DNA from 3 places in the Paenibacillus sp. W2I17 genome. Region 2 is predicted to be linked to each of the others. Evidence: a T-box and tRNA genes for the amino acid it is inferred to sense, from the RefSeq annotation. Region 2 holds a T-box; the other regions hold tRNA genes.
What was found. A T-box is a leader RNA that pairs with one kind of tRNA and senses whether it is charged. The one in region 2 lies ahead of tyrS (tyrosine--tRNA ligase), so its partner is inferred to be a tRNA-Tyr.
Positions count from the first base shown of each region.

Region 1: it has a tRNA-Tyr gene. The T-box ahead of tyrS (tyrosine--tRNA ligase) is inferred to sense a tRNA for this amino acid. The anticodon was not compared.
Region 3: it has a tRNA-Tyr gene. The T-box ahead of tyrS (tyrosine--tRNA ligase) is inferred to sense a tRNA for this amino acid. The anticodon was not compared.

Region 1 covers NZ_JAUSXM010000001.1:4,274,956-4,285,447, reverse strand. The annotation lists rRNA gene QF041_RS19275 (23S ribosomal RNA) at 1-1,481, shown strand, start outside; rRNA gene rrf (5S ribosomal RNA) at 1,558-1,674, shown strand; tRNA gene QF041_RS19265 (tRNA-Ile) at 1,713-1,786, shown strand; tRNA gene QF041_RS19260 (tRNA-Ala) at 1,822-1,897, shown strand; tRNA gene QF041_RS19255 (tRNA-Asn) at 1,899-1,974, shown strand; tRNA gene QF041_RS19250 (tRNA-Glu) at 1,979-2,050, shown strand; tRNA gene QF041_RS19245 (tRNA-Val) at 2,057-2,132, shown strand; tRNA gene QF041_RS19240 (tRNA-Met) at 2,149-2,222, shown strand; tRNA gene QF041_RS19235 (tRNA-Asp) at 2,249-2,326, shown strand; tRNA gene QF041_RS19230 (tRNA-Phe) at 2,345-2,420, shown strand; tRNA gene QF041_RS19225 (tRNA-Thr) at 2,441-2,516, shown strand; tRNA gene QF041_RS19220 (tRNA-Tyr) at 2,526-2,611, shown strand; tRNA gene QF041_RS19215 (tRNA-Lys) at 2,622-2,697, shown strand; tRNA gene QF041_RS19210 (tRNA-Leu) at 2,704-2,784, shown strand; tRNA gene QF041_RS19205 (tRNA-Gly) at 2,795-2,869, shown strand; tRNA gene QF041_RS19200 (tRNA-Arg) at 2,876-2,952, shown strand; tRNA gene QF041_RS19195 (tRNA-Leu) at 2,970-3,048, shown strand; tRNA gene QF041_RS19190 (tRNA-Pro) at 3,056-3,129, shown strand; tRNA gene QF041_RS19185 (tRNA-Gly) at 3,140-3,210, shown strand; gene iolD (3D-(3,5/4)-trihydroxycyclohexane-1,2-dione acylhydrolase (decyclizing)) at 3,590-5,455, shown strand; gene iolE (myo-inosose-2 dehydratase) at 5,604-6,506, shown strand; gene iolC (5-dehydro-2-deoxygluconokinase) at 6,649-7,659, shown strand; gene QF041_RS19165 (CoA-acylating methylmalonate-semialdehyde dehydrogenase) at 7,758-9,233, shown strand; gene iolG (inositol 2-dehydrogenase) at 9,302-10,354, shown strand; gene iolB (5-deoxy-glucuronate isomerase) at 10,464-10,492, shown strand, end outside.
Region 2 covers NZ_JAUSXM010000001.1:442,736-453,227, reverse strand. The annotation lists gene QF041_RS02080 (ABC transporter ATP-binding protein) at 1-660, opposite strand, end outside; gene QF041_RS02075 (ABC transporter substrate-binding protein) at 690-1,694, opposite strand; gene QF041_RS02070 (carboxypeptidase M32) at 1,854-3,368, opposite strand; gene QF041_RS02065 (beta-class carbonic anhydrase) at 3,717-4,292, shown strand; gene QF041_RS02060 (PadR family transcriptional regulator) at 4,466-5,032, shown strand; gene QF041_RS02055 (hypothetical protein) at 5,131-5,634, shown strand; gene QF041_RS02050 (YxcD family protein) at 5,640-5,918, shown strand; gene tyrS (tyrosine--tRNA ligase) at 6,075-7,337, opposite strand; T-box leader at 7,454-7,681, opposite strand; gene QF041_RS02040 (DMP19 family protein) at 7,781-8,230, opposite strand; gene QF041_RS02035 (Imm63 family immunity protein) at 8,251-8,694, opposite strand; gene QF041_RS02030 (protein adenylyltransferase SelO) at 8,785-10,254, opposite strand.
Region 3 covers NZ_JAUSXM010000001.1:5,744,426-5,754,917, reverse strand. The annotation lists gene QF041_RS25720 (PspA/IM30 family protein) at 1-49, opposite strand, end outside; gene QF041_RS25715 (PspC domain-containing protein) at 51-554, opposite strand; gene QF041_RS25710 (PspC domain-containing protein) at 572-805, opposite strand; gene QF041_RS25705 (PspA/IM30 family protein) at 811-1,482, opposite strand; gene QF041_RS25700 (LiaF transmembrane domain-containing protein) at 1,518-1,826, opposite strand; gene QF041_RS25695 (helix-turn-helix domain-containing protein) at 2,384-4,774, shown strand; gene QF041_RS25690 (class I SAM-dependent methyltransferase) at 5,214-6,113, opposite strand; tRNA gene QF041_RS25685 (tRNA-Leu) at 6,282-6,360, opposite strand; tRNA gene QF041_RS25680 (tRNA-Cys) at 6,367-6,440, opposite strand; tRNA gene QF041_RS25675 (tRNA-Gly) at 6,447-6,521, opposite strand; tRNA gene QF041_RS25670 (tRNA-Gln) at 6,526-6,600, opposite strand; tRNA gene QF041_RS25665 (tRNA-His) at 6,623-6,695, opposite strand; tRNA gene QF041_RS25660 (tRNA-Trp) at 6,725-6,798, opposite strand; tRNA gene QF041_RS25655 (tRNA-Tyr) at 6,805-6,890, opposite strand; tRNA gene QF041_RS25650 (tRNA-Thr) at 6,900-6,975, opposite strand; tRNA gene QF041_RS25645 (tRNA-Phe) at 6,996-7,071, opposite strand; tRNA gene QF041_RS25640 (tRNA-Asp) at 7,167-7,244, opposite strand; tRNA gene QF041_RS25635 (tRNA-Met) at 7,272-7,345, opposite strand; tRNA gene QF041_RS25630 (tRNA-Val) at 7,363-7,438, opposite strand; tRNA gene QF041_RS25625 (tRNA-Glu) at 7,507-7,578, opposite strand; tRNA gene QF041_RS25620 (tRNA-Ser) at 7,588-7,679, opposite strand; tRNA gene QF041_RS25615 (tRNA-Asn) at 7,683-7,758, opposite strand; rRNA gene QF041_RS25610 (23S ribosomal RNA) at 7,825-10,492, opposite strand, start outside.

The sequences.
Region 1 (10,492 bases), 3.8 Mb from region 2:
CCACCGTAAGCCGTTATGAGCAATGGGGGGACGCAGTAGGGTAGTGACGCGGACTGATGGATGTCCGTCTAAGCAGTGAGGCTGATGTGTAGGCAAATCCGCACATTGTAAGGCTAAGCTGTGATGGGGAGCGAAAATTATAGTAGCGAAGGTCATGATCTCACACTGCCAAGAAAAGCCTCTAGCCAGGTGATGGTGCCCGTACCGCAAACCGACACAGGTAGGCGAGAAGAGTATTCTAAGGCGCGCGGAAGAACTCTCGTTAAGGAACTCGGCAAAATGACCCCGTAACTTCGGGAGAAGGGGTGCCCCGGTAGTGTGAATAGCACGAGGGGGCCGCAGTGAAAAGGCCCAAGCGACTGTTTAGCAAAAACACAGGTCTGTGCGAAGCCGTAAGGCGAAGTATACGGGCTGACGCCTGCCCGGTGCTGGAAGGTTAAGGGGAGTGGTTAGGGAGCAATCCCGAAGCTGTGAACCGAAGCCCCAGTAAACGGCGGCCGTAACTATAACGGTCCTAAGGTAGCGAAATTCCTTGTCAGGTAAATTCTGACCCGCACGAATGGCGTAACGACTTGGGCGCTGTCTCAACGAGAGATCCGGTGAAATTTTAATACCTGTGAAGATGCAGGTTACCCGCGACAAGACGGAAAGACCCCATGGAGCTTTACTGCAGCTTGATATTGAATTTGGGTACGATCTGTACAGGATAGGTGGGAGCCTTTGAAGCATGAGCGCCAGCTTGTGTGGAGGCAACGTTGGGATACCACCCTGATCGTATCTAGGTTCTAACCTGGTACCGTAATCCGGTGCGGGGACAGTGTCAGGTGGGCAGTTTGACTGGGGCGGTCGCCTCCTAAAGAGTAACGGAGGCGCCCAAAGGTTCCCTCAGAATGGTTGGAAATCATTCGAAGAGTGCAAAGGCATAAGGGAGCTTGACTGCGAGACCTACAAGTCGAGCAGGGACGAAAGTCGGGCTTAGTGATCCGGTGGTACCGCATGGAAGGGCCATCGCTCAACGGATAAAAGCTACCCTGGGGATAACAGGCTTATCTCCCCCAAGAGTCCACATCGACGGGGAGGTTTGGCACCTCGATGTCGGCTCATCGCATCCTGGGGCTGAAGTAGGTCCCAAGGGTTGGGCTGTTCGCCCATTAAAGCGGTACGCGAGCTGGGTTCAGAACGTCGTGAGACAGTTCGGTCCCTATCTGTCGTGGGCGTAGGAAATTTGAGAGGAGCTGTCCTTAGTACGAGAGGACCGGGATGGACGTACCGCTGGTGTACCAGTTGTTCCGCCAGGAGCACCGCTGGGTAGCTATGTACGGACGGGATAAACGCTGAAAGCATCTAAGCGTGAAGCCCCCCTCAAGATGAGATTTCCCAGTATGTAAGACCCCTTGAAGACGACGAGGTAGATAGGCTGGGGGTGGAAGTGCAGCAATGCATGGAGCTGACCAGTACTAATCGGTCGAGGGCTTATCCAATAGCAAGTTGTAATTCGCATGTTTCGTTTCGAATCTAGTTTTCAGAGAACAACAACTCTGAAATGTAAGCTATGCGTTTGGTGGCGATGGCGGAGGGGTTCCACACGTACCCATCCCGAACACGACCGTTAAGCCCTCTAGCGCCGATGGTACTTGGACCGCAGGGTCCTGGGAGAGTAGGACGCCGCCAAGCGAAACCCCATTGGGGTATTTTTTTTCGAAAATTGATAAGGGCCCTTAGCTCAGTTGGTTAGAGCGCACCTCTGATAAGGGTGAGGCCGGTGGTTCGAGTCCACCAGGGCCCATAGCAAGACCACAACAATGAAATACACCAGAGTATGGGGCCATAGCTCAGCTGGGAGAGCGCCTGCCTTGCAAGCAGGAGGTCAGCGGTTCGATCCCGCTTGGCTCCACCATTCCCTGATAGCTCAGTTGGTAGAGCACTCGACTGTTAATCGAGTTGTCACAGGTTCGAGCCCTGTTCGGGGAGCCAGTAAGGCCCGTTGGTCAAGGGGTTAAGACACCTCCCTTTCACGGAGGTAACAGGGGTTCGAATCCCCTACGGGTCATAATATGGAGGCTTAGCTCAGCTGGGAGAGCATCTGCCTTACAAGCAGAGGGTCGGGGGTTCGATCCCCTCAGCCTCCACCATATAACTTTATAACGACGCGGGGTGGAGCAGCCCGGTAGCTCGTCGGGCTCATAACCCGAAGGCCGCAGGTTCAAATCCTGCCCCCGCAATTATACTTTCCTTGAGAAAGTGATCTGGAACCGTGGTGTAGTTGGCCTAACATGCCTGCCTGTCACGCAGGAGATCGCGGGTTCGAATCCCGTCGGTTCCGCCATTTTTTTTAATGTAGTAAGGCTCGGTAGCTCAGTCGGTAGAGCAGAGGACTGAAAATCCTCGTGTCGGCGGTTCGATTCCGTCCCGAGCCACCATTTATAACACCATGTAATACGCCGGTGTAGCTCAACTGGTAGAGCAACTGACTTGTAATCAGTAGGTTGGGGGTTCAAGTCCTCTCGCCGGCACCATGTAATCCTGGAGGATTAGCGAAGCGGCCAAACGCATCAGACTGTAAATCTGCTCCCGTACGGGTTCGGTGGTTCGAATCCATCATCCTCCACCAGTTTTTCTATGAGTCATTAGCTCAGTTGGTAGAGCACCTGACTTTTAATCAGGGTGTCGAAGGTTCGAGCCCTTCATGACTCACCATTATATGCGCGTGTGGCGGAATTGGCAGACGCACTAGACTTAGGATCTAGCGTCTTTGACGTGGGGGTTCAAGTCCCTCCACGCGCATTCTTTATTTGCGGAAGTGGCTCAGCGGTAGAGCATCGCCTTGCCAAGGCGAGGGTCGCGGGTTCGATTCCCGTCTTCCGCTCCAATATTTGCGCCCTTAGCTCAGCTGGATAGAGCGTTTGACTACGAATCAAAAGGCCGGGAGTTCGAATCTCTCAGGGCGCGCCATTATAACTTCATATTTTGCCGGCGTGGCGGAATGGCAGACGCGCTCGACTCAAAATCGAGTGGGAAACCGTGGAGGTTCGAGTCCTCTCGCCGGTATAGATAACGGGATGTAGCTCAGCTTGGTAGAGCACCTGGTTTGGGACCAGGGGGTCGCATGTTCAAATCGTGTCATCCCGATTGTTGTTATGCGGGTGTAGTTCAATGGTAGAACTTTAGCCTTCCAAGCTAATAGCGTGGGTTCGATTCCCATCACCCGCTTATATATTGCAAAAGAAAGAGACGGTACTCACCGTCTCTTTCTTTTTTTGCTTTCATAGGTATATGGGCGATTGTAGTATACGAAGATTACGGATTATTTGGCTTTAGCATGTATCCCATCCTCACCATGAATTCCCCCTCATTTAAGTCTGTTCTTAGTCATTGTGGAAGTGTTCAAATAGAGAAGGTCTAACACATGTTCGAACACAAGAATATCTTTTCTTTACCACATTTCATAAAAACGCTTACAAAAATAGCTTGCGTAAATCATTAACCTGTAATACCATATCAATTAAGCGCTTAACCTTTAGGGGTAAGGCGCTTAAACTTAACGTAGATTAAGCGCTTAACTCGTAAAGGAAAGGACGGCGATCAATTCATGAAAACAATTCGACTAACGATGGCTCAGGCACTGCTTCGATACCTGGATCAGCAATATATCTCGGTTGACGGGGTGGAAACCAAGTTTGTGAAGGGAATCATCGGTATTTTTGGACATGGCAATGTAACAGGCATTGGAGAAGCGCTGGAGCGCAGTCCGGGAAGCCTGACGTATATGCAAGGCAAGAACGAACAAGGCATGGTGCATACGGCAGCGGCTTATGCCAAGCAGAAGAACCGTAGACAGATCTATGCATGTACTACATCCATTGGACCTGGTGCTTTGAATATGATTACAGCGGCAGCTACTGCAACGGTGAACCGGATTCCGGTTTTATTGCTTCCAGGAGATAACTTTGCTACACGGGAACCGGACCCGGTACTTCAGCAGTTAGAAGTGAGCAGTGACTATACGATCTCAGCCACTGATCCATTCAAAGCCGTCAGCAAGTACTGGGATCGCATTGTTCGTCCCGAACAGTTGATGATTGCTGTTACACAGGCGATGCGTGTGCTAACCGATCCAGCAGAGACAGGAGCAGTAACGCTCGCACTGCCGCAGGATGTACAGGCAGAGGCATACGATTATCCAGAATCGTTCTTTGCCCGCAAAGTACATTATCTGGATCGTCGCCCCCCGGTACAGGCAGCCATTGAGCGGGCAACGGAGCAGATTGCCCGAGGCAGAAAGCCGCTGCTCGTTGCAGGTGGCGGTGTGTTGTACTCTGAGGCATCCGTCCAGCTCGTGGAATTCGCCGAGGCATTTGGTATTCCGATCGCCGAGACGCAGGCGGGCAAGAGCGCAGTCTCTTGGGACCACCCACTGAATGTGGGGGCCATCGGGGTTACAGGTTCTCTAGCAGCCAACAGGCTGGCGAGAGAAGCGGATGTGGTGATCGGCGTCGGTACTCGTTTCTCCGATTTTACGACGGCATCCCGCTCTGCTTTTCAACATCCGGAAGCTTCATTCATCAACATTAACCTGAACGGCATGGATGCTGCCAAGTTAGGCGGGGAAGCCATTCTGGCAGATGCACGCGAAGGACTGCAGGCTTTGCAAAAGGAATTGCAGGAAAGACAATACCGCAGTGCATATGGTGCATCCGAAATCGCTGATCTCCGCGCTGAGTGGAATGCAGAAGTGGATCGGCTGTATGGAGCACAACACGAAGCAGGACTCGCGCAGACTACAGCAGTCGGCATAGTTAATCGGACCATTGATCCATCCTCCGTCATTGTGTGTGCGGCAGGCAGTCTGCCAGGCGATCTGCATCGTCTGTGGCGTGCGTCTGAACCAAAGACATACCACATGGAGTATGGATTCTCCTGTATGGGGTACGAGGTAAGTGGAGCGTTCGGAGCAGCACTTGCGGAGCCGGATCGTGAAGTGTACGCCATGGTCGGTGATGGCAGTTATCTGATGCTGCATTCGGAGTTTGTGACCAGTTTGCAGGAACAGAAGAAGATGACTGTCCTCTTATTCAACAACAATGGATTCCAGTGTATTCATAATTTGCAGCGGGAACACGGTAGTGACGGGTTCGGCAATGAGTTCCGTTATCGGGAGTCAGAAAGCGGACGATTGACCGGGGACTACATGCCAATGGACTTCGCAGCTCACGCCCGAAGCATGGGAGCCAAATCCTATAGAGCGGAAACGGCAGAACAGCTGGAACAAGCAATCCGAGATGCGAAGAACGAAACGGTGAGTACGTTGATTGAGATCCCGGTCGTGCCTGGAACCAACGCAGGTGGATACGAGTCGTGGTGGAATGTAGGTGTGCCAGAAGTATCTGCCGAGGAAAAGGTAGTTCATGCACATCACACCATGCAAGCCAACCGTGCCAAAGCAAGACCTTTTTAATCCGATATTCCTTCTAAAAAAGGAGCCTGAAGAAGCGGAGCTAAAAGCTTTCTGAAAGGAAGCTGTATCGGAAGGTTGTTCTGTCATCGGATTGTGCAGTGTAAATATAGTGAACCATAATGTTGAACGACAAAGGAGACGTGGAGCAATGAGCAAGCTGCCATTCCAGCTTGGGATTCATCCGATCAATTGGGTCGGTGAAGATGTGAAGGAGCATGGTGATGCGACAACGTGTGCACAGATTCTGGATGACATTCAGCGTCTTGGGCTGACAGGTACAGAGATGGGACGTAAATATCCGACCGACCCTGCTATATTGCGTGAAGAACTGAGTAAGAGAAATATCAATCTGGTCTCCCAGTGGAAATCGGTACTGTTCTCTGATCCGGCGTATCGTCAGTCGGAGCTGGACAGTTATCGGAGACATGCGGAATTTCTGCAATCCATGGGCAGTAAGGTGATCAGTACGGCGGAGGTAGGTGGGTCACTTCATTTTGATCCAAGACGGACACCGAATGAAAAAGAAGTGCTCAGACTCAACCAATCTGAATGGCATATCCTCGCTGAAGGGTTGAACGAAGCAGGAGCTATTGCCCGCGAACATGGGTTGAAGCTTACGTACCATCATCATGGAGGCACAGTGGTAGAGCAACCGGATGAGATTGATCGACTGATGGAGTTGACGGACCCTTCTCTCGTGTATCTGCTCTATGACACAGGTCATGCCTACTATGGCGGAGCCGATCCGCTTGAACTGCTGCGCAAACATTATGATCGGATCGCCTATATTCATCTGAAAGATATCCGCCCGCATGTGCTGGATGAAGCACGCGCGGAGCAGTCTGATTTTGTCGGCTGTATTCGTAGAGGAGTGTTCACCGTACCAGGAGATGGATGCATTGATTTTGCTCCCATTCTTCAGGAACTGATTACACGAGGGTACGATGGTTGGGCGATGCTTGAAGGAGAACAGGACCCAGCAATTCATAACCCGTATGAGTATGCGAAGCGATCTTTGAACTATATGGAGTCGTTATACCAACATAGCTGAATCGTTCAGCATTGCAATTACGATTGGAAAATAAAATTGACCTACTCTAGCCGTTTACGAGTCCTCACGATGGAATGAGTAACTAGTCTAGATATCGATATACAACATGGAAAATCCCACTACAGAAAGGGGCTCACATGCAATGACTTACGTATCCTTTCCGGTATCCAGGAAGAAGGATTTCACCGCGATTGGCCGCTTGTGCATCGACTTGAACGCCAATGAGATCAATCGCCCGATGGAAGAGACGATGACGTTTACGAAGTATGTTGGCGGCTCTCCGGCCAATATTACGATTGGCATGTCCAGACTGGGTATGGAGACGGCTTTTATCGGTAAAATCGCGGGTGACCAGATGGGCAGATTCATCCAGAGTTATTTGGAGAAGAACGGCATCGACACATCAAATGTAGTTACAGATGACACCGGAGCAGTGACAGGGCTTGCTTTTACCGAAATCAAAAGCCCAACCAATTGCAGTATCCTGATGTACCGGGACAATGTGGCTGATCTGTTATTACAAGCGCAAGAGGTGCAGGAGCAGTTGATTGCTGACTCCAAAGTGCTGCTAATCTCAGGCACAGCCCTCGCGCAGAGCCCATCCCGTGAAGCCGTATTACAGGCACTAACGTATGCGAAAAAACATGGCACAGTTATTGTGTTTGATCTGGACTATCGCCCATACACATGGACATCGAACGAAGAGACAGCGGTCTATTATAACCTCGCAGCCGAGAAATGCGATATCATCCTCGGCACACGTGAAGAGTTCGACATGATGGAGACATTCGACCACAATCCGGATCATAGCGATCAGGTAACTGCACAGAAATGGTTTGATTTCTCAGCGAATATTGTAGTAATCAAACACGGCAAGGAAGGGTCCATTGCTTATACGCGTGAAGGGCTTTCTCACCGTGCTGACAGCTATCCGGCAAAAGTGGTCAAAACGTTCGGGGCAGGCGACTCCTACGCAGCCGGGTTCCTGTATGGATTGATGCAGGGTTGGACGATTGAGCGCAGCATGGCATATGGCAGTGGCGCAGCAAGTATCGTCATTTCAAGCCACAGCTGTTCGAATGCGATGCCAACGGTGGAACAGGTGAATGATTACATCGAACGTTGCAATCGGGGCGAGATCACCGTGTCCTGAAGCACGTTGCAATACTTTGAACAACGTACTCATACAGATCTATAACAATGAACATGTTGAACATAAGGGTTCACACATAAGCGAAGGGAGACAGGGCTATGGGAAAAGGAATTTCTGAAGCGTCTGCAACAGCGACAATGGTACAAAACTGGATCGGAGGTGCCTGGGTAACCCCGGCGTCAACTCGTACGGAGCCGGTTGTGAATCCGGCCACGGAAGAAGTTATTGCACATGTGCCACTGTCTGAACAAGCGGACGTGGATCTGGCGGTTCAGACAGCACGAGAAGCGTTCAAATCCTGGAGCAGCACACCGGTTCCGCGCCGTGCACGTATTCTGTTCCGCTACCAGCAACTGCTGGTTGAACATTGGGAAGAGCTGGCTCGCCTGGTGACGCTGGAGAACGGTAAAAGTTATGCCGAAGCGTACGGCGAGGTATTGCGTGGCATTGAATGCGTCGAGTTCGCGGCAGGTGCCCCGAATTTGATGATGGGCAAACAACTGCCTGACATCGCGACAGGACTGGAGTCGGGCATGTACCGCTACCCGATCGGTGTTATTGGGGGAATTACCCCATTCAATTTCCCGATGATGGTACCGTGCTGGATGTTCCCGCTGGCTATTGCGTGCGGTAACACCTTTGTCCTGAAGCCGTCCGAGCGCACACCGCTACTGGCAGGCCGCCTGGCAGAGCTGTTCAAGGAAGCAGGGCTTCCGGACGGCGTGCTCAACATCGTTCACGGTGCGCATGATGTCGTGAACGGGTTGCTGGAACATAAGGATGTTCAAGCGATCTCCTTTGTCGGATCACAACCTGTAGCTGAATACGTCTACACCACTGCATCCAAGCATGGCAAACGGGTACAGGCACTGGCTGGTGCCAAAAACCACTCCATCGTTATGCCGGACGCCGATCTGGATCTAACCGTGAAAGAGATTACCAGTGCAGCTTTTGGTTCAGCAGGGGAGCGTTGCATGGCATGTGCGGTTGTTGTGGCTGTGGGTGATGTGGCTGACGAACTGGTACAAAAGCTGGTGGAAGCGGCAGACCGCATTACCATTGGTAACGGTATGGATGAGGGCGTGTTCCTCGGTCCTGTCATCCGTGGACCACATAAAGAGCGTACACTTAGTTACATTGAAGCCGGAGAGCAGGAAGGCGCGGCATTGATTCGGGATGGGCGTAAGGATCAGGCGACAGGTGAATCCGGTTATTTTGTAGGGCCTACGGTATTTGACCAAGTTGATAGCAATATGAAAATTTGGCAGGATGAGATCTTTGCTCCAGTACTCTCGGTGGCAAGAGTGTCTACGCTGGAGGAAGCTGTTGAGCTGGCGAACCGTTCCGACTTTGCCAACGGGGCGTGTCTGTTCACCCGCAGCGGAGCGAGTATGCGTCAATTCCGTGAAACGATTGATGCGGGCATGTTGGGTATTAACCTGGGCGTACCTGCACCAATGGCATTTTTCCCGTTTTCCGGTTGGAAAAAGTCCTTCTATGGTGATCTGCACGCTAATGGCACGGATGGTGTTGAATTCTACACTCGCAAGAAGATGGTAACGGCGCGCTGGTAACAACCAGAGCATCACTCGGGCTAAGGGAACGCCTAGCCCATATGGACGCACATAGGGAGGATAACGGAATGGGCAAGGACAAAGTGAGAATTGGCATCATCGGTGCTGGACGGATCGGCAAAATTCATGCAGACAATCTCCTGCGCAACCCGCATGCCGAGATTGTGGGAATCAGTGACTTGTTTGCAGGTCCTGAATTGGAGGCTTGGGCCTCCAGTCGTGGCATCCCTGTTGTAACAACGGATAGCAGCCAGTTGATCTCGATGCCTAATGTAGACGCGGTGCTGATCTGTTCTTCAACCGATACACATGTGCCGCTGATCGAACAGGCCGCTCAGGCGGGCAAACATATCTTCTGCGAGAAGCCGGTCAGCATGGATCTGGCACAGACTCAAGCAGCTGTAGCGGCAGTTCAGAAGGCTGGCGTGAAGCTGCAAATCGGATTTAACCGCCGCTTCGATCACAACTTCAGACGGATACGTGCGCATGTGCAGGATGGTACGATTGGTGATCCGCATATTATCAAAATTACTTCTCGCGACCCGAGTCCACCGCCTGCGGAGTATATCCGGGTGTCTGGCGGGATTTTCATGGACATGATGATCCACGATTTTGACATGGCCCGGTATCTCTCCGGGAGTGAAGTGGAAGAAGTGTACGCTCAGGGCAACGTGCTGATCAATCCGGTCTTTGCGGAACATGGCGACGTGGATACAGCGATTGTAACGATGACGTTTGCCAACGGGGCGATTGGTGTTATTGATAACAGCCGTCAGGCTGTATACGGGTATGACCAGCGTGTTGAAGTATTTGGCTCAATGGGCAGCGCCGCAGCGGCGAATGATCATCCGAATACGGCTGAGATCAGTACAGCGGCCGGGCTCATGCGCGACAAACCGTTACACTTTTTCCTGGAACGCTACAATGAAGCATATGTACAGGAGACAGTCCTCTTTATCGATGCAATCATCCATGATACACCGGTTATCGTAGATGGCCACGATGCAGTACAGGCAGAACGAATTGCGCTGGCAGCAAAACTGTCCATGGAGCGGGGAAGACCTGTGAAGCTGAGTGAAGTTCCTGGGATGTCACTGGAATCGCAAACGGCAACGCCATAGTGGATGACTAAAGTCACTTTTTTCTAATAGAGGGCATGAATAGTCCAGGTTTTTGTTTTTATAAGTATCAGGTTGTTGTGGACGACTACAGAAAGGAGTGGATGGCAAGATGTCAGAACGTATTGTGAAACCCGTGGT
Region 2 (10,492 bases):
ACGGATACGGCCGGGATTGCGATCAAGCACAATGACGCGGTCACTAACCGCAATGGCTTCAGACAAATCATGGGTGACTAGAACAGATGTTTTGCCAAACTGTTTTAACGTGTCCGAGACCAGATCCTCCAATTGCAGCTTGGTTTGATAATCAAGTGCTGAGAATGGTTCATCCAACAATAAAATTCCCGGATCGGTTGCCAACGTGCGCACCAGGGCTACTCGCTGTCTCATACCCCCTGAAAGTTCTGACGGGTACTGATTCTCCGTTCCGGCCAACCCCATACTTACCAGCAGTTCTCGTACACGCTCACGGCTCCGTTCATCCAGTCTGCCTGTCAGTTCAAGACCGATTAAAGCATTGTCCAGAATAGTCCGCCATGGAAACAGATAGTCCTGTTGAAGCATATAACCAATCTGTGCTGAGGGGCCGCCAACGAGTTTACCTTTAACCTTAACCTCTCCTCGGGTGGGTGTGAGCAGCCCGGCGATGATCGACAACAATGTCGTTTTACCGCATCCACTCGGTCCAACCAGACTGACGAACTCTCCTTTTTGGATCTCCAGACTCAAGTCCTCAATCACCAAGGAAGCTTCCCGCTCGCTGACGTATACTTGAGAGATCCCCTCCAGTCGGATCACACTTTCGGATTCAGGCATTCTGCTCACTTCCTTTCCTGAATACCCCATTACTTTGATTTCGTAGCTTCTTCCGCATAGGCATTATCCACAATGGCATTCAAATCCACACGTTCTTTCAACTCTCCGGCGGCACTCATGACATCAAGCAGATTGTTCCACTCTTCCTCATCAATGATTGGATCCGTTGCATAGCTGCCCTGTTCCTTATAACGGTTCACACTGCTGACCAAAATGGCTGGATCGATGTCTTTGAAAAAAGGAGAAATGACTTCAGCGATCTCTTCAGCCGTATGGGAATCCACCCACGCCTGCGCTTTGTGTAGACCGTTTGTAAACTTTTGTACGATATCCTTATTGTCGTTAAGATAACTCTGCTTCGTCATGAAGACGGTGTAAGGCAGAAGACCACCTTCTGTGCCAAACGATGCAACAACCTTACCCCGATCTTCTTGTTCAAAGATGGATGCTTGGGGTTCAAACAGTTGAACATAATCTCCCGTGCCTGAGGCGAAAGCAGACGCAATGTTGGCAAAGTCCACATTTTGAATCAGCTCCAGATCACTTTGAGGATCAATGCCATGTTTGCTCAGTGCGAACTCCCCTGCCATTTGCGGCATGCCGCCTTTGCGTTGACCGAGAAATGTGGAATCCCTCAGTTGCTCCCAATCGAAGCTACCTTCTGTGTTACGAGCGAACAGAAATGTACCATCCGTCTGGGTGAGCTGGGCAAAGTTAATGACCGGATCTTCCGCTCCCTGCTGATAGACATATATGGACGTCTCCGCTCCTACCAGTGCGATATCCACCGAACCTGCGAGTAATGCCGCCATCGTTTTGTCACCACCAGCAGTCGTTTGAATGTCCACCTCAAGTCCCTGCTCTTCAAAAAAACCTTGAGCCACAGCCACATACTCCGGTGCGTAAAATACCGAACGAGTCACTTCGCCAATCGTAATCTTGGCTTCATTCTCTTCCTTATTACAGCTGGTGAGCGCCACAATGATAATCAGCAGAATAACGATGCCCCGGACGAACCATGGCGTGTATTTCATGTTGTTTCCCTCCTTCACTGGTTTCAGCAGTTTCTCTCTATTATGGATATGCCGATGCCCAACAAAAGGTTAAGAACTTAAATGCAAAAAAGAGCCGGGCAATAATGCCCGACTCTTCAGCTCTTCGAAATGTTATTCAATATGTTATTTATGGGTTAACTACAGCTTGTAAATCTCGGCATATTTGGCTTCCAGATAATCAGCCAGATAATCCGGGTTCAATTCTTCACCCGTTACGGCAACAATCAATTCGGAAGGTGTGCGACTTCTCCCATACCGGTAGATCTTGTCTGTAAGCCATTCCTTAATTGGAATCAGATTACCTTCGGCAATGAGGGTATCAAATTCCGGCATTTCCTTGCGCAATGTATGTAGAATTTGAGCTGCATACATATTACCCAGAGAATACGAAGCAAAGTAACCAAAGTCACCACCGGACCAGTGAACATCCTGAAGAACGCCGTCTCCATCATTTGTTGGCATAATACCGAGGTATTCCTTGTATTTTGCATTCCAGGTCTCCGGCAGGTCCTTCACTTCCAGACCATCGTTGAATAACATTTTCTCGATCTCATACCGAATAATAATATGCAGGTTATAGGTCAGTTCATCCGCTTCAATCCGAATGAGTGAACTCTCCACCCGGTTGATTGCACGATAGAAATCTTCCAGTTCAACCTCGCTCAGTTGCGGGAAATGCTGCTGCAAATCTTTGTAATAACGTGTCCAGAATGGCAGACTGCGCCCAATCATGTTTTCCCAAAGACGGGACTGGGACTCATGAATCCCCATGGACGTTCCTTCGGCAAGAAGGGTACCCGCCAGACTGTCATCAATATTTTGCTCGTACAGGGCATGTCCGCCCTCATGTAGTGAACTGAAGACTGCGCTTGCTACATCATCTTGCAGATAATGTGTTGTGATCCGCACATCACCCGGGTTAAGACCCGTTGCAAAAGGATGAACACTCTCATCCAATCGTCCAGCTTCAAAGTCATAGCCCATTTGTTCCAAAATGAACAGACTAAATTTTTCCTGCTGTTTGGTGTCAAACAACTGATTCAGAAACTCTGTATTGGGCTTGTTTTCTGAAGTATTAATCTTCTCTTGCAAAGGTACCAAACGTGCTTTGAGGCGGGCGAACACAGCATCCACTTTCTCAACCGTCAGATCCGGTTCATACATATCAAGCAGCGTATCATAACGTGTATCCTTCACACCCCAATAATCAATAAACTCCTGTTTGAGCTTAACGATATCTGTCAGATATGGGGAGAACCCTGCAAAATCACTGTTATGCTTGGCATCTTCCCATGCGGTTTCGGACTTGGCCGTGAGCACGGTATAGGCTTGTACTTTCTCAGGTGGTACAGACTGACTGCGATCATATTCTTTCTTGCAATCTTCAACCAGACGACGATCTATATCTTCGAGCTGTTCCAATACCGCTGGAGTCGTTAATGCATCCAGGTAAGTCTTCATGTCAGCCGAGGTTTGCAGCTTGAATGCTTCGGTGGACAACATACCCAGCGTCTCCGAACGAGTCGGAACGCCTTTTTTCGGCGCACCTGTGCGCAGATCCCAGTGAAGCAAACCAATGGCTTCATGATAGCTCTTAATTTTACGAGCCAGATTACGGAAGGATTCCAAATGTTCCTGTGTTTGTTTATCCATTGTTATCGTTCACCTCTTCAAAAAAAATGTTATACCCTATTGATGATACTTTTTGCATTGCGTATAATCAACTTTTAACAGATGAAATTGCATTGTTCTCCTAAAGATACGTGTTCAAAAAGTCTGGTTTTCATTACCGAGAAGATAGAAATGACGTTCAACTTCGATGCTGATGATGCCCTCAGGCATGATTTGTAATCAAAAGTGGACTTTTTGAACAACCTCTAAAGGGTTGGAGTAATGCCATCTGCTGACCGTGAAATACTATTAAAGCAAAGGCGTGTAGGACAAGCTGCATCATATGCAAGTGGCCGTGCTCGTCGTATTGGATAACAGGAGGCAATGGACATGAACAACATTCAAGAGATTTTGACTTACAACAAATCATTTGTCGAGACCAAAGAATACGAAAAGTATACGGCTGGCAAGTTTCCAACCAAAAAGATGGTTATCATCACTTGTATGGATACACGTCTGGTGGAATTGCTGCCCAAGGCTATGAACTTGAAAAACGGCGATGTGAAAATCATCAAAAACGCAGGTGCAATTATCTCTCAGCCTTTCGGGAGTGTAATGCGTAGTGTACTTGTCGCCATCTATGAACTGGGTGCAGATGAAGTCCTGGTAGTGGGACATACGGAATGTGGTATGGCTTCCCTTCACGCTGAGACCATGATTGGACATATGGTAGAGCGTGGTGTATCGGAAGAAGTCATGACTACTCTGGAGAATTCGGGCATCCGTTTACAAAAATGGTTGCGTGGGTTTGACAGCGTTGAAGAAGGGGTAAAACATACTGTGGAAGTGATCAAAAAGCATCCATTACTTCCTCCCAATGTACCCGTCCACGGCATGGTTATCGATTCTGCTACAGGTGAACTTGATCTTGTCGCTGAGGGGTATGGACAACAGGCATCTCTCTAAATGGTTTGGAGTGCGGACCTTATGGTTCGCACTTTTTTTGTCTAAATTAAGGCAGTTGTTCTGTCAGGTTGTCAAACCATACAGTTTCAGTGTACACTTTTTATGAAAGCGGTCAAAGAAAGTAAAAACGATTGTTCTCTCTGACCTAGCCCTAATATTAAGGAGACATGTGCATGAACATACTTTCCTACGGATTACTCGGGCTGCTTACCCGCGAGGAGTCATCGGGCTATGATTTGATGCTGAAAATCCAGCCTCATTGGCAGGCGAAACACAGCCAGATCTACCCACTCCTGTCCAAGATGGAAAACGATGAGTTATTGGCCTCCCGCTGGGTACAACAGTCTGACAAACCGGACAAGAAAATGTACGCAGTTACGGAAAAAGGCATTGAAAAGCTCTTGGAATGGATGATTACTCCTGTTACCGCACCAGTTACACGCGATGAATTTAATTTGCGTATTTTGTGTGTTGGCATAGCGGAAGACGGAAGCATGAGACGCATTCTTAACGAGCGTAAAAGCTGGTTTATGGAACGCATACGTTATTTCGAGGATCTGAAGTCACGTATACCTCAGGATAATCTTCGTGTAGGCAACCGAGATTTTGGAAGCTACATCCTGGTACAAAAAGGGTTAATGCACGCACAAACAGGCCTGGAATGGTGTCATTGGGTTACCCAATTGCTTGATGGCCAAGCTGCAATTCAAGACCCAAGTCCAAGCGTTTCAGAGATTTAATAAAATTTGAAACGTTCCTGCAAGTTGACCGTATTACATGAGTAAGGCCCATTTTTGGGCGATTCAAACAAATTAATCGGGGGGTTACGATCTTTACAATGAAGAAAAAATTCGGAGTTAAACATCTAATGATGGTATTTATGGCCTTTACATTATTGTTCGCAACAGTGGGAGTAACGAATCCGGATTCAGCGGATGCTAGACGTGGTGGCGGATTCAAATCCGGTACAAAAAGTTATACCAATACACCTAAGAAATCCGACTCCAACAGCAACGTGAATCAATCCAATTCCGGTAATAAGTCCGGTACTGGTGCAGCTGCAACCCGTGGTGGTGGATTCTTCGGCGGTGGCGGCGGATTCATGAAAGGCATGATGCTTGGTGGTCTTGCTGGTATGATGTTTGGCGGATTGTTCGGTGGCATGGGCGCTCTGGGTAACATCCTTGGATTGCTCGTTAACGTTGCAGCAATTATGTTGATTGTTATGCTGGCTATGGCACTCTTCAGAGCCATCTCCAATCGTCGCAAACCTGCAGCGGATGGTCGTTATGACCGTCGCAATGATCGTGATGATGACCGTAACAGAAACGGACGGTACTAATCTCTATGGTTCTGAGCATGGATGAAATTGTGAATGCAATCTGTATTCATATGGCAGAACGTAAGGGTGTACGTCCAACCGATGTAAACGTAGAACTGAGCTGGGAAGAAGATACAGGTTATTCTGCTGAAGTTTGGATTCAAGGCCGTAGTCAATATCTGGTGGAGTCCAATATGATTGAAGCGATTCTTCGCTACCTGCACAGTGAATACAACATCCGGGCGTACCGTGAGAATGTACGACTTGATCTGGATGAAGAGATCACAGCGATTGTTAATCAATAAGATAGGTCACTCACTGGCCTGATATACGAAAGACCGCCTCCCCTCTGTCGCCTGACAGAGATGGAAGACGGTCTTTTTGTTTCTGTATTTGTGGCTTTATTTGTGTGTCTATTGTAGTCTCTATACGTTTCTGTGTTACGTTCTAATTCTTGGAAACTACGATTGAAGTTTAACCAGGCTGTAGTTCTTCTTACCTTTACGGATAATGATGAATTTACCGCCAATGGCATGCTCTGCCGACACTGTGAATTCAAGCTCCGTGATTTTCTCACCGTTCATGGAGATAGCGCCTTTAGTGACATCCTCACGCGCCTGGCGTTTGGATGGCTCCAACCCCAGATCTACGAGCAAGTCGACGATATTTTTCGCTTCGCCGTCCGTTTCGAATGTTGGCATTTCCTTGAAACCCTGCTCGATTTCATCTGCTGTTAGGGAACGGATATCACCACTGAACAGCGCCGCTGTAATACGCTTAGCCTGCTCGAGCATTTCTTCGCCGTGAACGAATTTTGTCATTTCTTCCGCGAGTGCTTTCTGTGCTTCACGTCTGTGTGGCTCTGTCTCTACCTTTTCAGCCAAAGCTTCAATTTCTTCTTTGCTCAGGAAGGTAAAGTATTTCAAGTATTTGATCACATCACGGTCATCTGTATTCGCCCAGAACTGGTAGAACTCAAATGGTGTCGTTTTGTTCGGATCAAGCCAGATTGCGCCGCCAGCTGTTTTACCAAATTTCGTACCGTCGGATTTGAGCATGAGCGGAATGGTCAGACCATACGCCTTCGCTTCAGATCCTTCTTTTTTGCGAATCAGATCGAGACCACTTGTGATATTCCCCCATTGATCCGAACCACCGATTTGAAGCTGTACATCTTCGTTCTGGAACAGGTGCAGGTAGTCGAGTGATTGAAGGATCTGGTAGGAAAACTCGGTGAACGAGATTCCGCCTTCCAGTCTGCTCGCAACTACATCCTTAGCAAGCATTGTGTTGAGGTTAAAGTTTTTGCCGTAGTCACGCAAGAATTCAATGACATTGATTTTGTGTGTCCAATCGTAGTTGTTCACCATGCGAACCTGATTATCACCATCTGTTACGAACAACTTCTTCATCTGCGCTGTCAGTGCATCCACATTCTCCTGCACTTGCTCCATCGTTTGCAAAGAACGCTCTGCCTGTCGACCACTTGGATCACCAATCGTTCCAGTGGCTCCACCAATCAAAATAACCGGACGGTGTCCTGCCAGTTGAAAACGTTTCAGCATCATGAAGGGAATTAAATGTCCGATATGCATGCTGTCCCCCGTAGGGTCAACGCCGCAGTACAATGAGACTGATTTGGTTTCGGTCAACTCACGCAGTCCCTCTGCATCTGTCTGCTGGTTAATGGCGTCACGCCACTGTAGTTCATCAATAATATTCATTTGTATAACCCCTTTTCTATCCTCAGTGTTCAGTCATGATCTACGTTAAATTACGAAATTACACGCTGGAACGGCTTTTTTGGACACAAAAAAATCGCCTCCTTGTCTTCATTAGACACAGGGACGATTATCATAACCGTGGTACCACCCAAATTGCATGGACAACACGTGACCTTAACACGTTATCCATACCACTTTTGGCAATATATCGTTTGCCCACCCGCTTAGCATTACCCAAGTACTCCAGAGTGTAATTCGCAGCCCTTGTATGTATCAGGTTCCATCAACCCCTGACTTTCTGTAACAGGGACAAAGCCGCTACTGCGCTCTATCAACGTGATTCATGTATTCAATTTATAGCAAGTATAGCCGAACGTTTCAGTCATTGCAAGACCAAGTATGCAAACTTTGAACAGAACAACGGATGCATAGTTGAAACCAGATTATATAATCATCATGTTCAATTTTCCGTGATAATAACCATAAGCTTTCTCTGCGATCTGATCCTCATTGTTCCAAAACTGCTGATCTAACGCATCTAACTGGCACTCTTGTTCCTCTGTCAGGAATTTAGGAATATCCCACAGTTCGGTAAGCCTTTCATCCTCTTTCAAGTGCTCAATGCAGCCGTATGCTGACGTTATAATCTCCACGACTTGAGTCGCATCAATGATATGTAATGCCCGCAACGCGTAACGGTATCCCTCTTCCCCCCAGTTACAGAAAAACTGTATAAAACCGCCATTAAAGACATCCGCCTCTAATAACCATAAAGCTGCAATGTCCTGCTCGTTCGAAGTCAACGATGCCCAGCCCTGTCCAGATTCATTCTTTTTTTCGACAAATAACACAGCATAGTCATACCATACATCATTAATATCTTGCTCGCTCACGTAACACACCTCACTTTTCTTTATGCCATGCCCTCTAGCTCCTGACGTTTACCCGTCTGATGCCAATGTAAATACGGATCACCGATCTGCTGGAAGGCTTCCAGAACACCCCTGTTTAGGTCCTTTATCAATTCATTTGTATAGTTCAAATGCGTCTGTTTATTATCCACGCCATGTCGTTCCAACAATCTTACATGCGTCGCGGTGAAAATAATATCCTCCAGCAACCAATAGATGACTTCATCCGGCTGTTTCACCCGTTTCTCCAATGAGACGAGACCACGTTCGTATATTCGAACCATAAACGCATCTTTTCTACTCTCTACATAGGGCACCCCATCCCATTTAAAGGTCTCAAACAAGCGGTTAACATAGTTCTGCATCTGTTCCCTAGGGAAAGATGTACGCTCTAAAAGCTGTATAAGGATGTCTGCCAATTGTTCTTTGCTTAACATGTTGGACATGAATGCACCTGCCTCTATAAAGTAACGTCGATGACAGAATGAAAAATGAAAAAGCTGCCAAAGGCAGCCTCTTCATTCCATACTGTTCAATCAGGTTCCACAAAAAGTCTGATACGAAGTATTGCACTGTGCTGGCAGTTCGGCATATTCAGCCTGCTCAGGTGAGTGCGCGAACGGGTCTGAAAGAACTGCCAAAAGCTTCTGCATCACGCTAAGATCTCCGTGGTTCTCCGCTTGCTCAAGGGCTTCCTCGACCCGATGATTTCGGGGAATGACGGCTGGATTGCTTGTTCTCATCAACTGTCGAGAGACTTCCTTCTCCTCTTGCTGTCTGTCCAATCTTGCTTGCCACCGCTCATTCCATTCAGCAAATTCTGGCGTGCCAAACAAAGCTGTCCCTTCCAACCTATCAAAGGTCAATGCCAGGAACGTATTGGTGTAATCTGCACTATGCTTTTCCATGAGTTCAAGAAGCTCCTTGATCAACGCTTCATCTTCAGCCTCTTCATCCAACAAGCCCAGTTTGGCACGCATTCCCTTGTGCCAATCATGATGGTACAATTCAGAAAATTGTGCGATAGTATCCTGAGCGAGTTGCACGGCCTGTTCTTCATCTTCATGCAACAACGGCAGAAGCGTCTCGGCAAAGCGAGCCAAATTCCACCCGGCAATATATGGTTGATTACCGTAAGCATAGCGACCTTGCCTGTCAATGGAGCTGAATACGGTCGAAGGATTGTAAGCATCCATAAAGGCGCACGGACCATAATCGATGGTCTCACCACTGATCGCCATGTTATCCGTGTTCATCACGCCATGAATGAAACCAACACGCTGCCATTGGGCAATGAGTGCCGCCTGCCGTTTAATTACTTCCTGAAGGAGCAAAAGATAGCGATTCTCAGCTTGAGCAACATCAGGAAAATGTCGATGCAACGTATAATCAGCCAACGCCCGAAGATCGTCGATAGACCCCCATCTGGCTGCATACTGGAAGGTTGCTACCCGGATATGACTGGAAGCCACCCGGGTTAAAATGGCACCCGGCCGCTCTGTTTCGCGGATAATGTTTTCTCCTGTTGATACCACCGCCAGACTGCGTGTCGTTGGAATACCTAGTGCATACATCGCTTCACTAATAATATACTCTCGCAACATCGGCCCTACAGCAGCACGTCCATCTCCTCCACGAGAGTACGGGGTTCTCCCTGAACCTTTCAGCTGGATATCCACTCGCTCGCCCTGTGGCGTAATCTGTTCACCCAGCAGCAAAGCCCGTCCATCTCCAAGCATGTTAAAATTGCCGAATTGATGTCCTGCATAGGCCTGAGCCAGAGGCTCGGCTCCTTCCGGAATCAAATTACCTGCAAAAATTTGCGCCCCTTCATCACTGTCAAGAGACTCCACATCCAGTCCCAAGCCGGATGCAAGCAGTCTATTGAAAATGATCAGCTTTGGTGATTCAACAGGCACCGCGCTCTGGCTTGTAAAAAAAGGTTGCGGTAACTGCGCATAACTATTCTCCAAGTTCCATCCTTTGTTCAACGTTTCTTGTTGCATGTGATCACAACTCCTTTTCTGCACCAGGGATATCCCTTGGTTATATTGTAGCCTTGTGAACCGATGCTCATTTATGTAGTCGCATGGAAATTCAATGTAAGGAACATCTAAAATGTTCTTGATGAAACTTTAGCATATTTGCATACCTTTTGCATTCCTCATGAATCGTAAGCACAAAAAAATCCAAGAGGTTTCTTTGCCAAGTGGAATCATTGTCTTACATTCCACTTCCCAGAAA
Region 3 (10,492 bases), 5.3 Mb from region 2:
CATTTACCGATGCTTTCGTCATATCCTTAATCCGTTTAAATACTCCCATTTTACTTTTCTCCCTTCTCGTAACGAGATAATTTTTGGCGAAGCTCTTCAACTTCTTTTTTCAGTGCTTTTTTCTCGATATCTTTCATCATGGAATCAAGTTCACTTTCTTGTGGTGCACCTGCTCCGTAGGCGTTGTTGTCATAAGAACGCGGACCAGATTGGGGTCTGCTGTTGTATCCAGGGCCGGGACCGAAGTTACCAGGACCTTGTTGGTTGTGATTATTTTGAAAAGGACCTCTTGGTGGCTGATGATCATAGTTGTCGTATCCTCTGCCAGGGCCTGGGCCCGGACCGTAGCCATATGGATCATAAGGCGGATACGGTTCTTTTGGTACCACCAGTGCTGCAATAAAGTATATTAACAACGACGTGCCGCCAGTAACGAAGATACTGATAACAAAGATGATACGCAGCAGGGTGGAATCCATTCCGATGGTTTCGGAAATTCCGCCGCACAAGCCGGTTAACATCCGGTCACGCGTTGAGCGGTATAATTTGCTCATGTGCTTGCTCCTTTCGTTTACTTGTATCCTCTTACGTTGGAATCATAAGCATATGGATCAACGTGATTGGATTCCTTTGGTACCACCAATGCAGCGATGAAGTAGATCAACAATGATGTACCTCCCGTAGCGAAAATACTGATGAAGAAAATGATACGTAGCAGCGTGGTACTCAATCCGAGATTTTCAGAAATGCCACCGATCAAACCTGTTAGCATTCGATTACGCGCCGAGCGGTATAATTTACTCATTGTGACTACTCCTTTCTGTCATTGTTCAATTTTTGTCTTAAGCGTTCTAGTTCCTTATCCAACGTAGAGGATGACATGCTGCCAGTCACTCCTGAACCATCTTGATTCATCCGCCGGATATCGCGGAGACTTTGTGCTTCATATTCGAGATCAGAGACTTGATCATCCAGTCGGTTAAACATACGGGGTACATTCTGACCGTTGTGATTGCCTCTCTGGTTCATACGTTGCTGTAACTGAATCGTCTGCATACGAGCGTAGTAATATTGGCGTTTGCTGTACACATTCTGATATTCAACCTTCAGCTGGTCGATCTGTTCATCCAACTCCTGTAATGCCGCATAACTTTGTGCATACAATTCATTGTACTGTTCCATTTTTTCCTCGTGGAGGATTTTCTCCTGCAAGGCCAGCTTAGCGAGATGTTCTTCCCCTGCTTTCAGAGCCATGGAAGCCTGTTCTTCCCGTTTGTTCACCATACCTGCTGCCTGATCGGCTTGTTGTTTCATTTGTCTGGTATGGCTTGCGTATTGATGACGAAGTTTCTCGGCTTCACCGATGTCTTGGCGGGTCGAGACCAGGAACTGATCAATCAGTTTGACTGGGTCCTGACTTTGCTCCAAATGTTCGTTCAGATTGGCTACGGTAATATCCCGCATTCGACGAAATACACTCATTATGTTCTGTCCCTCCTTTTCATAATCGTGAAAGCTTAGTACCGACCACGACGACTGCGGTTATTGCTTAGCATTGAGATACCAAAGATGATTAACCCGATCGCGATGATCGGTCCGATCAACCATGCCAGTTTACCCATCAGTGAGATGATACCGATGATGAGAACAATCCAGCCAAGCATCACATTCCCTCGTTTAACTCCGTAATATCCCAGTGCAATCATCAGGACCGGAATCAGATAACCCATTAAGTGTCCAAGAAGTGGAGTTAACTTTCCGAAGAGGAGTAGTGCACCCAGCGCAATCAATACAATCGCCCAGCCATTTCCCTTATTCAATCTCATAATTGTTGTTCACCGCCCTTTCCATTCGTTCCTTGTTAATGTGTTGAGTCATTTGTTCGTTTGTTTCTTTTTTTTGTTTCCGTGTTTCTTGTTTAACCTTATGTCCTTATTCTAGGGGATTCCGCGACTTTTCAAAACAGACCGTGGACGGTTTTTCATCCTAGACTCAGGTCGGGGATCTAGTTGGACCTTTGACTGTCCCTATATAAGACCAACGTTCCACCTAAGCTGAATAGCACTCCAAGATACCTTCTATTACCCGTATACAGGCTCTACTTCACCCGATATCACCAGGTAGAGAGAATGATGTCCATGTCTCTATTTACGTTCACACTGCAATTTCGTTTCTCATGATTCCGTATTGGATAGTCAGTCCAAGCCGTTTCTCTAACCTTTTCTGCAAAATCATCTATCAGCAATCCCTTATCTCCACTTCTATACCCTCTCATAAAATTACTTATTTATCCAAATAAACAAAATTTAGATTGTTCTATATGTAAGCGTTTACTAAAATAGAAAGTGTTACTATTTCTAATGTCAGGGGTGGAACTGAGACTGTGCGACCAATCAGCTATCTCCATAAAATGATCGTCTTCGGAATCCTGTTAAGCACCCTGCCCATTTTGTTAACGGGAATTGCCGCATTTATCTATTCATCAAACCAAACTGAGCTGCATCGTACGCAGGCCAACAGACAGTTGCTGGAACAAATGCAATCCAACGTAGAACACAAACTCGCTACAGTCAGTTATATGCTTGATCAGGCCGTTCGCTCTCCGGTAACCCTCCGTTCCCTGTCTGCTTCTTCTTCACTAGAAGGAAATGGACCATTACTTGCCGACAAACTACAGAGCGAATTTCAGAATATGAGGTCATGGGAACCTTTGCTGGATATTACTCTGGTGAATCAATCTCAGAATTGGCTTATTGATCATGCCGGATTGTACCGTAATACGGATTTCCCACTGGCTCTTCCCATGAAGGAATTGATATCGGATACGTTAACTTCTGGATGGCAACTCTCCCCTTCATCGGTGTTCAGCAATGATGAGCGTTCACCCGGTACAGGCTGTATTTATCATATTGCCCTTGCGAGATCTATTCCGAATCTGAATACGTCTTCCGATGCTGCCCTGATTGCGGGAATCCCTGCATGCTCTTTGCAAAATACACTAGGAGAAGCCTCCTTAGGCAATGCTGCCTCAGGACTGATCATTTTGAATCGGGAACAACGTATCTTGGTCCATCCCGATCCTGTATACATTGGACAACCGTTGTCTGCCATTGGATTACAGGATCGGGATACGGAAGCCAACATAACCAAACTATCACCCATCACATTTTCAACAGGCTTTGAAAAACGGGAAGTTAAGATCGCCGATACACATTATTCTCTGACATATAGCCCTTCTACCTTAAAGGGATGGACTTATGTGCTAATCTCACCTACCAATATTCTGACACAAGAATATATCGATATCGGATTACACACCTTGTATATCAGTATTTTCTTACTTTTACTTTCATTAATACTCGCCTGGCTCGGCTCCAAGCGAATGCATGTCCCGATTCGTAAACTTTTAACCCAACTTGGTGACAACCACCTGTCCAAAGAAGGAAACACGGTAGCTCAGCAATCAGCACCATTTCCTGATGAGTTCGAACAAATCAGAGCAGGGGTCTCACAATTATCTGCCTCTCGCTCCCAATTAGAGAACACACTTAATGTGCATCTATTGCAGATTCGCAATCATTTTATGATGAATCTGTTCCAGGGTAAGATCCCTGTTCATACTCTTCATGACACCCTGAATGAATATGGCTACACGCATCAGGTTCGGGAATGGCAACAAATTGCTGTTATTACACTACAGGCCGATCTCGTTAATCATACAAAATATAGAGCTAGTGATCGTGACCTCTTATTATTCGCTATTCAAAATATATTGGAGGAAACCGTTGTGCATAACCAACAATTGCTTCCCATTGTACTGGAACATACAGTAGTCACGGTGATTGGCACCGTGGAACAGGATCAGTTTATTTTTTCACAGCAGCTATATGTATTAACAGACCAGTTACAACAACAGTTGGATAAGATTCTAACTCTTCAAGTCAGTATAGGATTCAGCCAGCCACACAGCTCTCTATATCACATACCTCAAGCTTATACAGAAGCCATGGAAGCATTGAGGCATCGGATGAAGCTGGGAACAGGCATTATTTTTCAATATGAGAACATAGATCATTACGCTCCCACTTGGTCCATGACCTACCCGGAATCATTGGAATATTCGTTGATCCAAGCTATTCAAAGTGCGGACGAAGTCCAGGCCTCTGCTCTTCTGCAACAACTGCTTGAAGTAATCTTTGGTATGGAGGTTACACCCGAGGAGTATGAGGTGGCTCTTACGAGGCTGCTCACGCATATTTTGCAAATGACTCAGGAATCCGGCATACGACTCGGACAGATCTCCCAAAGTCGTGGCTCGATGTTTCATGAACTTCATGGTTTGCAGTACGCTGCTGAAGTTGAGGATTGGTTTAAATATCAAGTCATCTTGCCCGTCATTCAGGTTTTTAAAGCGAGACAGTATGCCCAGTATCAGCATATATCTGAGAAAATGATTGCCATGATTCATCAAGATTATGATAAGGATCTGACGCTTGAGGAATGTGCTGTTAAGCTTCACTACAATGCCAACTACTTAAGTAGTGTTTTCCGCAAAGAGACAGGCTGTGCATTTAGTGAATATCTGACCAAGTACCGATTTAACATCGCTAAAAAATGGCTGGACGAAAGTGATCTAACCGTTAAAGATATCGCAGCACGACTTCGGTACAACAATCCGCAAAACTTTATCCGATCATTCCGTAAATGGGAAGGAATCACCCCCGGCCAGTATCGGGAGCGTAAGCAGAAAGCAGAAGTATCGAACAGAAATTAGAAAAGGAGAACGATTGTAAGTCGTACTCCTTCGTCCAGCTCGGATACCTATCCATATGGCTCCCGAACAGGGCCAGGGCTCGGACCTGTGACAATTCAATTAACCGTCGAGTACTCTACCAACTGAAATATCAGGGAATATGCTTCAGAGATCATTCTCTGAAAACGAGGTATGTGTTTTGTTTCGTTGTCTCGAACATCTCTAAATAAACGAGGGTCTGGTTCAAAGCGGTTAATGAATTAGTGGCTTAAAAAAAGAGGGAGCACATAACCTGCTCCCTTCAATTACAACTTTACTTCTGCAATCTTAACTTCATATGTTTCAACCGTTCATCTTTTGGCACAGCGTTGTGATGCTTCCTAGTGTCATCTTAGACGTTAGACTACATTGTCTCTGTCTCAATTCCTGATTATCATTACACGTGCCACGCTTATGCGATTTATCGCTTATCCTTAGTGCGAACTGTTTTCATATTGGGCTGTTCAAGTTGAATTAGAATTTTACCAAATCTTCCTCCACGTGAGAAGGTCACCGTACTATCCTTGTACGTATCCCTAATGTACTTCTCAGCCAGTCTGAGAGAATCTTCATCCGATGGTAACTCATACGTATTAAGCCATTCTGGCAGCTTCTCGATAATCTCTTCCACTGGTACTTCAAATGAGTTAACTTCTCTCGTAATGATCATCGTATAAGAATAACCCTTCAAATACAGCAACTGTTGGATATACCCCAGATCACCGACCTTATGTGAAGAAGTTACACCCAGTACATCCTTAAGTTCATCCATTAGTGTGTGTTCCTTCTGTCCCGCCATAGTACTTATATACACATACTTCCGGGCACAATTGATCGCCTGCTCAATCGTTTCCCAATCCGACATCGCTGGACACATGGATGCAAATGCAAAGTCATATTTCTTCTCCCAGCCTTTATCCTGAATAGAGATTTCCTCATATCGTTCGTTTACGATTTCGATTTTGGATTCCAGAGCTGAAGGTATCGTCTCTTTCATAAGGGAGACAAGCAACTCAGAAGGCTCAACTGCGGTCACACTTGCCCCCTTTTCTGCAAAAGGAATGGTAAATATGCCTGAAGCGGCTCCAATGTCCAAAATGGATAACCCTGCGAATTCCACACCCTGGTTTTCAATCCAGCCCATAATGCGTTCAGAACGCTGCTTTCCTTCTTCGGTGAACGACTGTGCATGATAATCTCTGGCCCACCGTTCAAATTTCTTCTTATATTTTGAACTTCTCGGACGATTCTTCCATGCCTCTTCCCATACAGAAAGATCAAATAACAGATCGGTATCTAATACATTTTTTCCATTAGTCACTCTACTTCACTCCTCCATATTAAAGACTTTACTTATCTACAATATACTTAATATAATCATACGTCAATCTTTATTAACGTCCAACCATCCTTACAATACAAAAATCAATTTATATAAAATAAAAATAACCCTACACATTGCATAAGCAACATGTAGGGCTATTCAATATACCGGCGAGAGGACTCGAACCTCCACGGTTTCCCACTCGATTTTGAGTCGAGCGCGTCTGCCATTCCGCCACGCCGGCATATGCTGGAGGCGCCACCCAGATTCGAACTGGGGATAAAGCTTTTGCAGAGCTGTGCCTTACCACTTGGCTATGGCGCCATATTTTGGAGCGGACGACGGGAATCGAACCCGCGACCCTCGCCTTGGCAAGGCGATGCTCTACCGCTGAGCCACGTCCGCATAATGGCTGGGGATATAGGATTTGAACCTATGCATGACGGAGTCAAAGTCCGTTGCCTTACCGCTTGGCTAATCCCCAATAAAAAATGAAAAAACAAAGGGGCGATCGAGGGGAATTGAACCCCCGAATGCCGGATCCACAAACCGGTGCGTTAACCACTTCGCCACGATCGCCACAAAAGGTTATTTTCTAAAAAGTTAATTGGCAGGGGCAGCAGGAATTGAACCCACACCAACGGTTTTGGAGACCGTTGTTCTACCTTTAAACTATGCCCCTAAAAACTGGTGGAGGATGATGGATTCGAACCACCGAACCCGTACGGGAGCAGATTTACAGTCTGATGCGTTTGGCCACTTCGCTAATCCTCCAGGATTACATGGTGCCGGCGAGAGGACTTGAACCCCCAACCTACTGATTACAAGTCAGTTGCTCTACCAGTTGAGCTACACCGGCATATTAAATTGTTTTAAGAATGGTGGCTCGGGACGGAATCGAACCGCCGACACGAGGATTTTCAGTCCTCTGCTCTACCGACTGAGCTACCGAGCCATAATAAAGTCTAATCTTAATTCCTTACACTTTATATAGGGCATCAGTGCCATACAGCAGATGTAGTGAACAGTTTGCCTCATGTAAAGATTAAATGGCGGAACCGACGGGATTCGAACCCGCGATCTCCTGCGTGACAGGCAGGCATGTTAGGCCAACTACACCACGGTTCCAGATTACTTTCTCAAAGGAAAGCATAATTGCGGGGGCAGGATTTGAACCTGCGGCCTTCGGGTTATGAGCCCGACGAGCTACCGGGCTGCTCCACCCCGCGTCGTTATAAAGTTTATATGGTGGAGGCTGAGGGGATCGAACCCCCGACCCTCTGCTTGTAAGGCAGATGCTCTCCCAGCTGAGCTAAGCCTCCGAACAACACATTTATGATCATATCATAATCTTGTTGTAAAAATCAACTTCTTTTTTTTGAAGTTATTATGACCCGTAGGGGATTCGAACCCCTGTTACCTCCGTGAAAGGGAGGTGTCTTAACCCCTTGACCAACGGGCCTTAATATTATGGCGGAGAGAGAGGGATTCGAACCCTCGAGACGCTTGTGACGCCTACACGATTTCCAATCGTGCTCCTTCGGCCAGCTCGGACACCTCTCCATATGGCTCCCCGAACAGGGCTCGAACCTGTGACAACTCGATTAACAGTCGAGTGCTCTACCAACTGAGCTATCAGGGAATATGATTCAGAGATCGTTCTCTGAAAACTAGATTCGAAACGAAACATGCGAATTACAACTTGCTATTGGATAAGCCCTCGACCGATTAGTACTGGTCAGCTCCATGCATTGCTGCACTTCCACCCCCAGCCTATCTACCTCGTCGTCTTCAAGGGGTCTTACATACTGGGAAATCTCATCTTGAGGGGGGCTTCACGCTTAGATGCTTTCAGCGTTTATCCCGTCCGTACATAGCTACCCAGCGGTGCTCCTGGCGGAACAACTGGTACACCAGCGGTACGTCCATCCCGGTCCTCTCGTACTAAGGACAGCTCCTCTCAAATTTCCTACGCCCACGACAGATAGGGACCGAACTGTCTCACGACGTTCTGAACCCAGCTCGCGTACCGCTTTAATGGGCGAACAGCCCAACCCTTGGGACCTACTTCAGCCCCAGGATGCGATGAGCCGACATCGAGGTGCCAAACCTCCCCGTCGATGTGGACTCTTGGGGGAGATAAGCCTGTTATCCCCAGGGTAGCTTTTATCCGTTGAGCGATGGCCCTTCCATGCGGTACCACCGGATCACTAAGCCCGACTTTCGTCCCTGCTCGACTTGTAGGTCTCGCAGTCAAGCTCCCTTATGCCTTTGCACTCTTCGAATGATTTCCAACCATTCTGAGGGAACCTTTGGGCGCCTCCGTTACTCTTTAGGAGGCGACCGCCCCAGTCAAACTGCCCACCTGACACTGTCCCCGCACCGGATTACGGTACCAGGTTAGAACCTAGATACGATCAGGGTGGTATCCCAACGTTGCCTCCACGCAAGCTGGCGCTCACGTTTCAAAGGCTCCCACCTATCCTGTACAGATCGTACCCAAATTCAATATCAAGCTGCAGTAAAGCTCCATGGGGTCTTTCCGTCTTGTCGCGGGTAACCTGCATCTTCACAGGTATTAAAATTTCACCGGATCTCTCGTTGAGACAGCGCCCAAGTCGTTACGCCATTCGTGCGGGTCAGAATTTACCTGACAAGGAATTTCGCTACCTTAGGACCGTTATAGTTACGGCCGCCGTTTACTGGGGCTTCGGTTCACAGCTTCGGGACTAGTCCCTAACCACTCCCCTTAACCTTCCAGCACCGGGCAGGCGTCAGCCCGTATACTTCGCCTTACGGCTTCGCACAGACCTGTGTTTTTGCTAAACAGTCGCTTGGGCCTTTTCACTGCGGCCCCCTCGTGCTATTCACACTACCGGGGCACCCCTTCTCCCGAAGTTACGGGGTCATTTTGCCGAGTTCCTTAACGAGAGTTCTTCCGCGCGCCTTAGAATACTCTTCTCGCCTACCTGTGTCGGTTTGCGGTACGGGCACCTTCACCTGGCTAGAGGCTTTTCTTGGCAGTGTGAGATCATGACCTTCGCTACTATAATTTTCGCTCCCCATCACAGCTCAGCCTTACGATGTGCGGATTTGCCTACACATCAGCCTCACTGCTTAGACGGACATCCATCAGTCCGCGTCACTACCCTACTGCGTCCCCCCATTGCTCATAACGGCTTACGGTGGTACAGGAATTTCGACCTGTTGTCCTTCGACTACGCCTTTCGGCCTCGCCTTAGGTCCCGACTTACCCTGAGCGGACGAGCCTTCCTCAGGAACCCTTAGGCTTTCGGCGGATCAGATTCTCACTGATCTTTTCGTTACTCATACCGGCATTCTCACTTGTATAATGTCCAGCGCTCCTTACGGTACACCTTCAACCCTTATACAACGCTCCCCTACCCCTGATGCAAAGCATCAAGCCATAGCTTCGGTGGTGTGTTTAGCCCCGTTACATTTTCGGCGCAGAGTCACTCGACCAGTGAGCTATTACGCACTCTTTAAATGATGGCTGCTTCTAAGCCAACATCCTGGTTGTCTGTGCAACTCCACATCCTTTCCCACTTAACACACACTTGGGGACCTTAGCTGATGGTCTGGGCTGTTTCCCTTTTGACAATGGATCTTAGCACTCACTGTCTGACTCCCGGAAGTAAGTCTATGGCATTCGGAGTTTGACTGAGCTTGGTAACCCTTGCGGGCCCCGCACCCAATCAGTGCTCTACCTCCACGACTCTGTTTTCCGAGGCTAGCCCTAAAGCTATTTCGGGGAGAACCAGCTATCTCCGAGTTCGATTGGAATTTCTCCGCTACCCCCACCTCATCCCCGCATTTTTCAACATGCGTGGGTTCGGGCCTCCAGTGCGTGTTACCGCACCTTCACCCTGGACAGGGGTAGATCACCCGGTTTCGGGTCTACGTCCACGTACTCATTCGCCCTATTCAGACTCGCTTTCGCTGCGGCTCCGGCTCTTCACCTTAACCTTGCACGGGAACGTAACTCGCCGGTTCATTCTACAAAAGGCACGCCATCACCCCTAAAACGGGCTCTGACTTTTTGTAAGCACACGGTTTCAGGTTCTATTTCACTCCCCTTCCGGGGTGCTTTTCACCTTTCCCTCACGGTACTGCTTCACTATCGGTCGCTAGGAAGTATTTAGCCTTGGCAGATGGTCCTGCCGGATTCATACGGGGTTTCACGTGCCCCGCACTACTCGGGATCCGTCTCGGAGGGAACAGACTTTCAACTACAGGGCTTTTACCTTCTTTGGCGGGCCTTTCCAGACCTCTTCGCTTAACCGGTTCCTTTGTAACTCCATGTGAGACGTCCCACAACCCCAAAGAGCAAGCTCTTTGGTTTGGGCTTCTCCGCG